DNA from 3 places in the Acidovorax sp. ACV01 genome. Region 1 is predicted to be linked to each of the others. Evidence: predicted binding sites of a transcription regulator. Region 1 holds the regulator's gene; each other region holds the start of a gene.

Region 1 (2,200 bases):
TTGTCCAGGTGCCCGCCCTGGTTGACGTGGCTGATGTAGATCTGCATTTCGGTGGTGAATCCGAAGTGCGGGGGAAGGTCGAAGACGATGCGGGCCATGGCGGGGCGGCGGGTAGTAAAAAGACAATTGAACGGAAACACACAACCGGGCGCACACCCCTGCGTGCCCCTCTGCGAGTGGACCTACAGCGCCTTGCGCAGGTTGGCCGGCGCTATCTTGAGCGCCTCGCGGTACTTGGCTACGGTGCGGCGTGCGCATTCGATGCCCTGCTCCTTGAGCATCTCGGCGATCTGGCTGTCGGACAGCGGCTTGGCGGGGCTTTCTGCGGCCACAAACTGCTTGATGAGCGCGCGCACGGCGGTGCTGGATGCGTTGCCGCCGGTCTCGGTGCCCAGGCCCGAGCCAAAGAAGTACTTCAGCTCATACGTGCCAATCGGCGTGGCCATGTATTTGGCGGTGGTCACGCGGCTGATGGTGGATTCGTGCAGGCCCAGTTCGTCGGCAATGTCGCGCAGCACCAGTGGGCGCATGGCCAGCTCGCCGTGGGTGAAGAAGCTTTTTTGGCGCTCCACGATGGCGCGCGAGACGCGCAGGATGGTGTCAAAGCGCTGCTGGATGTTCTTGATGAACCAGCGCGCCTCCTGCAGGCGCTGCTGCATGCCCTGGTGGCCCTCGCCGCCCTTGTGGCCGCGCAGGGCACCGGCATAGATGTCGTGCACGCGCAGGCGGGGCATCACGTCGGGGTTGAGCGCGACGATGAAGTTGTGCTGGCCGTCACGGCCGTTGGCGCGTCCGGCTTTGCGCACGATGACGTCGGGCACGATGATGTTGCGCTCTACATCGGCAAAACGGCGGCCGGGGCGCGGCTCCAGCCGGGCAATGAGGGCCATGGCGGCGCGGGTGCGTTCCTCGCCGTCGCCACACAGCTGCGTCAGGCGGCGGATGTCGCGGCGGGCCAGCATCTCCAGCGGCTGCTGGCACACGCGCAGTGCGGTCTGCACGGTGTCGGGGTCGATCTCACTGTCTTCGTCCGCAGCCAGGGCCTTGAGCTGCAAGGTCAGGCATTCGGCCAGGCCGCGCGCGCCCACGCCGACGGGCTCCAGGCTCTGTAGCAGGCGCTGGGCGACGGTGAAGCGGTGCACCAGTTCCTCGATCTGCTCCAGGTCGTCGGGGCCGGCCAGGCCGATGGCCAGCTCTTCAAGCGGTTCTTCGAGGTAGCCGTCGTCGTTGAGCGATTCGATGAGAAAGCGCAGCGCGGCGCGGTCGATCTCAGACAAGCGCAGCGCCAGCGCCTGGCGGTGCAAAAAGGCGGTCAGCGATTCGTGCGAGCGGGCCAGTTCGGTTGCATCGGCCTCGTCGCCTTCGGAGTCGTTGCGGTTGCGGGCAGGCGCATCGCCGCCCCACTCGGCGTCGTTGGGCGCCATCTCTACCGTGCCGTCACCGCTCCAGTCGGGTTCGTCGGCACCCGCACTCGGCGTTTCAGCATCATTTTGGCCCTCAGCGCTTGTATTGCTTGCGCTGGTAGCTCCTGAAAAAATAGCATCATCGGCGCTGTACTCATCGGGCTGCGCGGGCGTGTCGGCGGCTTCGAGGCCAAACTCCTCGCGCGGAGCTTCGTCGGCATTGCGTTCGAGGAACGGGTTTTCGTCGAGCATCTGCTCGACTTCCTGCGAGAGTTCGAGCGTGGACAACTGCAGCAGCCGAATGGACTGCTGAAGCTGGGGGGTCAGTGCAAGATGCTGCGAGACGCGCAGCGAGAGTCCAGGCTTCATCACATGCGGAAATGTTCGCCCAGGTACACCCGGCGCACTTCGGCGTTGTCCACGATCTCGGACGGCGTGCCCTGGGCCAGCACTCGGCCATCGCTGATGATGAAGGCGTGGTCGCAGATGCCCAGCGTTTCCCGCACGTTGTGGTCGGTGATGAGCACACCGATGCCGCGCGCCTTCAGGAAGCCGATGATGCGCTGGATCTCGATCACGGCGATGGGGTCGATGCCCGCAAAGGGCTCGTCCAGCAGGATGAAGCGCGGTTGTGTGGCCAGGGCCCGGGCGATCTCGACGCGGCGGCGCTCGCCGCCGGACAGCGCCATGGCGGGCGAGGCCCGCAGGTGGTCCACGCGCAATTCTTGTAGCAGGGCCGTGAGGCGGTCTTCGATGGCTTCGCGCGCGAGTGGCTGGCCGTCCTCGCCACGCTGCAA
Region 2 (2,200 bases), on a different contig from region 1:
GGCTGTTCCATGGTCAGCATGTGGCCGCTGTGGGCCAGCAGGGTGTGATCGGCATGGGGAACCAGCGCCGCGATCTCGGCAGAACATTCGGGCGGCGTGAGCTGGTCGGCCTCGCCACACACCACCAGCACGGGGCAGGCCACGCCGGGCAGGTGCAGGCGGGCATCGGGCCGGTGGATGACGGCGCGGTTCTGGCGCACCAGGTGCGCGGCGCCAGCGCCCAGCACAAAGTCGAGATAGGCCTGCACCAGCTCAGGCCGCGTGGCGTTGTCGGGGTGGAAGGCAAAGGCCACGTTGGGCTCGATCACTTCGCGCAGGCGGCCTTGTTCAAAGAGTTCGATGGCAGCCTCGCGCAGCGCCCGCATGTCCGGCGTTTCAGGCCGCGCCGTAGTGCCCAGCAACGCCAGACCCGCAATGCGCTCGGGCGCCTGGCGTGCGGCTTCCATCGCGACCATCCCGCCCATGGAGGCACCGGCCAGCACCAGCGGCCCCGTGTGCTGCGCCAGCAACCGGGCGGCGAAATCCTCGATGGTGTGCAGTGTGGTGTCCTGGTGGGCCGTGGCCACCACCGGGCGCAGGGCCTCGGGCATGCGCGGCAAGACACCCCGCCACATACGTTCATCGGCCGCCAGGCCGGGTAAAAGCAGGAGTTGGGGTGGCTGGGACATGGCTATACGGCAGGGTGAATCACCAAGATGGTGCTGTGAAGGAATGGGGGCGGACGGTGGTGGGTTCGGCGTCGCCCACTGGAAAGGAAAGACCGGCACCGCAGATTGTGAACAGGCCGTGAACACAAGGCACCGGCGCGGGGATTGTTTACCACGATGGCTCGGGACTTGCTAGCATGCCCTGCATATGCCCATCCACGCCGCGCTCCACCACGTCACGCATTATCAATACGACCGGCTGGTTGGCCTGGGGCCACAAACCGTTCGCCTGCGTCCCGCCCCGCATTGCCGCAGCAACGTCATTTCGTATTCGCTCAAGGTCGAGCCCGCGCAGCATTTCATCAACTGGCAGCAAGACCCGTTTGCCAACTACCAGGCACGGCTGGTGTTCCCCGAGAAGACGCGCAGCTTCAAGATCACGGTGGACCTGGTGGTCGAGATGGCGGTGTACAACCCCTTCGACTTCTTCCTGGAGCCCGAGGCTGAGCAGATTCCGTTCCACTACAGCGCAGAGATCCAACAAGAGCTGGCGCCGTACCTGGCGGCCGACCCGGTCACCCCGCTGGTCCAGGCCTACCTCGACAAGATCGACCGCACCGAGCAGCGCACCATCGATTTCCTGGTCAAGCTCAACCAGCAGGTGTCGCAGGACATCCGCTACCTCATCCGCATGGAGCCCGGCGTGCAGGGCCCCGAGGAGACACTGCACAAAGCCAGTGGATCGTGCCGCGACTCGGGCTGGCTGCTGGTGCAGCTGCTGCGCCACCTGGGGCTGGCGGCGCGGTTCGTGTCGGGCTACCTGATCCAGCTCACGCCCGACGTGAAGGCGCTCGATGGCCCGAGTGGCACCGAAGTGGACTTCACCGACCTTCACGCCTGGTGCGAGGTCTACCTGCCCGGCGCGGGCTGGATCGGCCTGGACGCCACCAGCGGCCTGATGGCGGGCGAGGGCCATATCCCGCTGGCCTGCACGCCCCAGCCCTCCGGCGCCGCGCCGATTGAAGGCGGGGTGGACGAGGCCGAGGTGGAGTTCAACCACGAGATGCGCGTGACGCGCATCTTCGAATCGCCGCGCGTGACCAAGCCCTACACCGAAGACCAGTGGCAGGCCGTGCAGGCGCTGGGCGACCAGGTGGATGCCGACCTGACCGCGAACGATGTGCGCCTGACCATGGGCGGCGAGCCCACCTTTGTGGCCGTGGGCGACCGCGACGCTGCCGAGTGGAACACCGACGCCCTGGGGCCCACCAAACGCGGCTTTGCCACCGAGCTGGTGCACAAGCTGCGCGCCGAATATGGCCAGGGCGGTTTTCTGCATTTTGGCCAGGGCAAGTGGTACCCCGGCGAACAGTTACCCCGCTGGGCGTTGTCGATCTGCTGGCGCGCCGACGGCCAGCCGGCCTGGAAAAACCCCGCGCTGTTTGCTGACGAACGCAACCCATCGCACTACACCAGCGCGGACGCAGAACGTTTTGTGCACCACCTCACGCGCAAGCTGGGCATCACTGATCGCTATATCCAGCCCGGCTACG
Region 3 (2,200 bases), on a different contig from region 1:
GGCGGGCGGCTTCTTGTAGGCCTCGATGTACTTTTCAAGGAAGGGCTTGCCGGTGGTGAACTCTTTGGCTTCGAGCACGGGCGACGTTGCATACAGCCCCTCGACAATGCCGGCGCCCTTGGCCATGTCGGTGGTCTTGATGGTGTCGCCGCCCAGCAGGCTGACCTTGGTGTGGCCCACCTTGCGCAGCGACTCCAGCAGTGCCAGGGCCTGGAAGTCGTTGAGGGTGGAGACGATCACCTCCACCTTGGCGGCCTTCAGTTCGCCCGCGAGTTCGTCGAATGCCGTGGTCTTGTCGTCAAACGACTTGCGCACCACCACCTCTTTCTTCTCGGCCTTGAGCTGCGCAGCGGCCCCGTCGGCCAGACCCTTGCCATAGGGCGTGCCATCGTCCAGCGCGGCGTAGCGGGCGGCGCCCAGCTGCGTCGCAGCAAACGAGCCGATGGCGCGTGCCTGCAGGGTGTCGTTGGCTACCATGCGGAACGTGGTGGGAAAACCCAGCTGGGTGAACTTGGGATTGGTCGAGATGGCGATCTGGGGGATGTCCTTGGCCGCATAGATCGGCGCGGTCTCGATGCTCACCCCTGAATTCAGATGCCCAATCACGGCCACCACGCCCGAGTCCACCAGCTGCTGTGCCACGGTCTTGCCGGTGGCGGCATCGGCCTTGTCATCCACCGACACCACCTCCAGCGTCACGCGTTTGCCGTCCACGCTGTAGCCGCCCTTGTTGAGCTCTGCCACGGCCAGGTTCACCCCGTTGAGCAAATCCTGCCCCAGCGCGCCCAGCGGGCCGCTCAACGGCTGGGCCACACCGATCTTGATGGTGTCGGGCACCTTGCTGCAACCTGTCAACACCAGCAGCGCGGATACCGCCACGGTGGTCAGGGCCAAGCCGGCAGAGATATGCCGCCGGTCAATGTGCTTGTTCATGCAAATCCTCTTGAATAGGTCAATGTGAGCAGATGTATATGCGACGCAGCCGGGGAGGTGCTATCGGGTATGCCCTGCCCATCGCCAAACTATTAGCAAGTTTCAGGCCCCGCAAGGTGAAAAAGCCTGCCCTGGGCGAAGAACCCTTGGCATGCACCGCTTCGATGCACCAATTTATGGCGTAAAAATTGCTTATGCTCCAGGGTATGAACGAGTCTTTGCGCATCGTGGTGGTTGCCCCGGATCTGGCGGTCGCCGACCCCGCCGACGAGCATGCCGTGCTGCAGGCGGATCGGTCGCGGGCGCTGCGCATCGGGCTGCTGGAAAACAATTTCAACCTGGTGGCCACGCTGCCCGCTGACGTTTTTCTGAGCGAGCGCATCGCCCAGTTGCAGCCCGACCTCATCATCGTGGACGCCGAAAGCGAAGCCCGCGACGCCCTCGAACACGTCGTGATGGCCACGCGCAATGAACGCCGCCCCATCGTGATGTTCACCAACGATGAAGACACCTCGCATGTCAAGGATGCGGTGGCGGCGGGCGTGTCGGCCTACATCGTGGCGGGCCTGGCCCCCCAGCGCATCCGCCCCATCCTGGACGTGGCCATGGCGCGCTTTCAGCATGAACAAGCCCTGCGCGCCGAGCTGGCCGATGCCAAGACCGAGCTCAAGGACCGCAAGACCATCGACCGCGCCAAGGGCCTGCTCATGCAGCGCCAGGGCCTCAGCGAACAGGCCGCCTACGAAAAGCTGCGCAAGACCGCCATGGACAAGGGCCTCAAGCTGGTGGACGTGGCCCAGCGCATGCTCGATGTGATGGACTTGCTGGGCTGAGCACCTGTTCACGATTTCCCAAGGAACCGCGTTGGTGCACCATCGGTAGATGGCGAATGCTGCGGATGCCCTGCAGGGGTCAAGACCCCGGGCGCAGGATGCAAGCCGGGACTGCCGGAGGCCGGTTTGTCACACATTGCCGCCCGTGCGGCACTGCCCAGCAGCCTCCAAGGCCCCGCGCCCACGCTCGCCTTCACGCCCTCCTGTTTCACCCGGCTGCACCCGGCCCGGATGGTGCGCCGCACAAAGGCAGTGCAACTTGTTCACCAACGTGCATGGCGGCAGTTCTGACGAACAATAGACCGCCAGCGCTTATTCATAAAGCATATTCAGCTATTTAATCCATAGCATTTTGCGCCCCGTGATGGCGCAATCCATGCTGGCACGCTGCTTGCATAACCCATGGCGAGACCAATGACGGTCCCACCACTGAC

The links. Region 1 encodes sigma-54, which starts transcription at its own class of promoters, with help from an activator protein. Its sites were predicted from a motif close to TGGCANGNAANCTGCTTT; they were not measured.
Region 2: the regulator sigma-54 is predicted to act here: its motif matches at 826-843, upstream of IB243_RS05730 (DUF2126 domain-containing protein).
Region 3: the regulator sigma-54 is predicted to act here: its motif matches at 1,111-1,128, upstream of IB243_RS26260 (ANTAR domain-containing response regulator).

The regions. Positions count from the first base shown of each region.
Region 1 covers NZ_JACUZT010000008.1:262,728-264,927, forward strand. Annotated here, with positions in the region: gene IB243_RS22155 (thioesterase family protein) at 1-98, opposite strand, end outside; gene IB243_RS22160 (RNA polymerase factor sigma-54) at 183-1,772, opposite strand; gene lptB (LPS export ABC transporter ATP-binding protein) at 1,772-2,200, opposite strand, start outside.
Region 2 covers NZ_JACUZT010000002.1:255,095-257,294, reverse strand. Annotated here, with positions in the region: gene IB243_RS05735 (alpha/beta fold hydrolase) at 1-668, opposite strand, end outside; gene IB243_RS05730 (DUF2126 domain-containing protein) at 856-2,200, shown strand, end outside.
Region 3 covers NZ_JACUZT010000014.1:41,238-43,437, reverse strand. Annotated here, with positions in the region: gene IB243_RS26265 (branched-chain amino acid ABC transporter substrate-binding protein) at 1-933, opposite strand, end outside; gene IB243_RS26260 (ANTAR domain-containing response regulator) at 1,140-1,766, shown strand.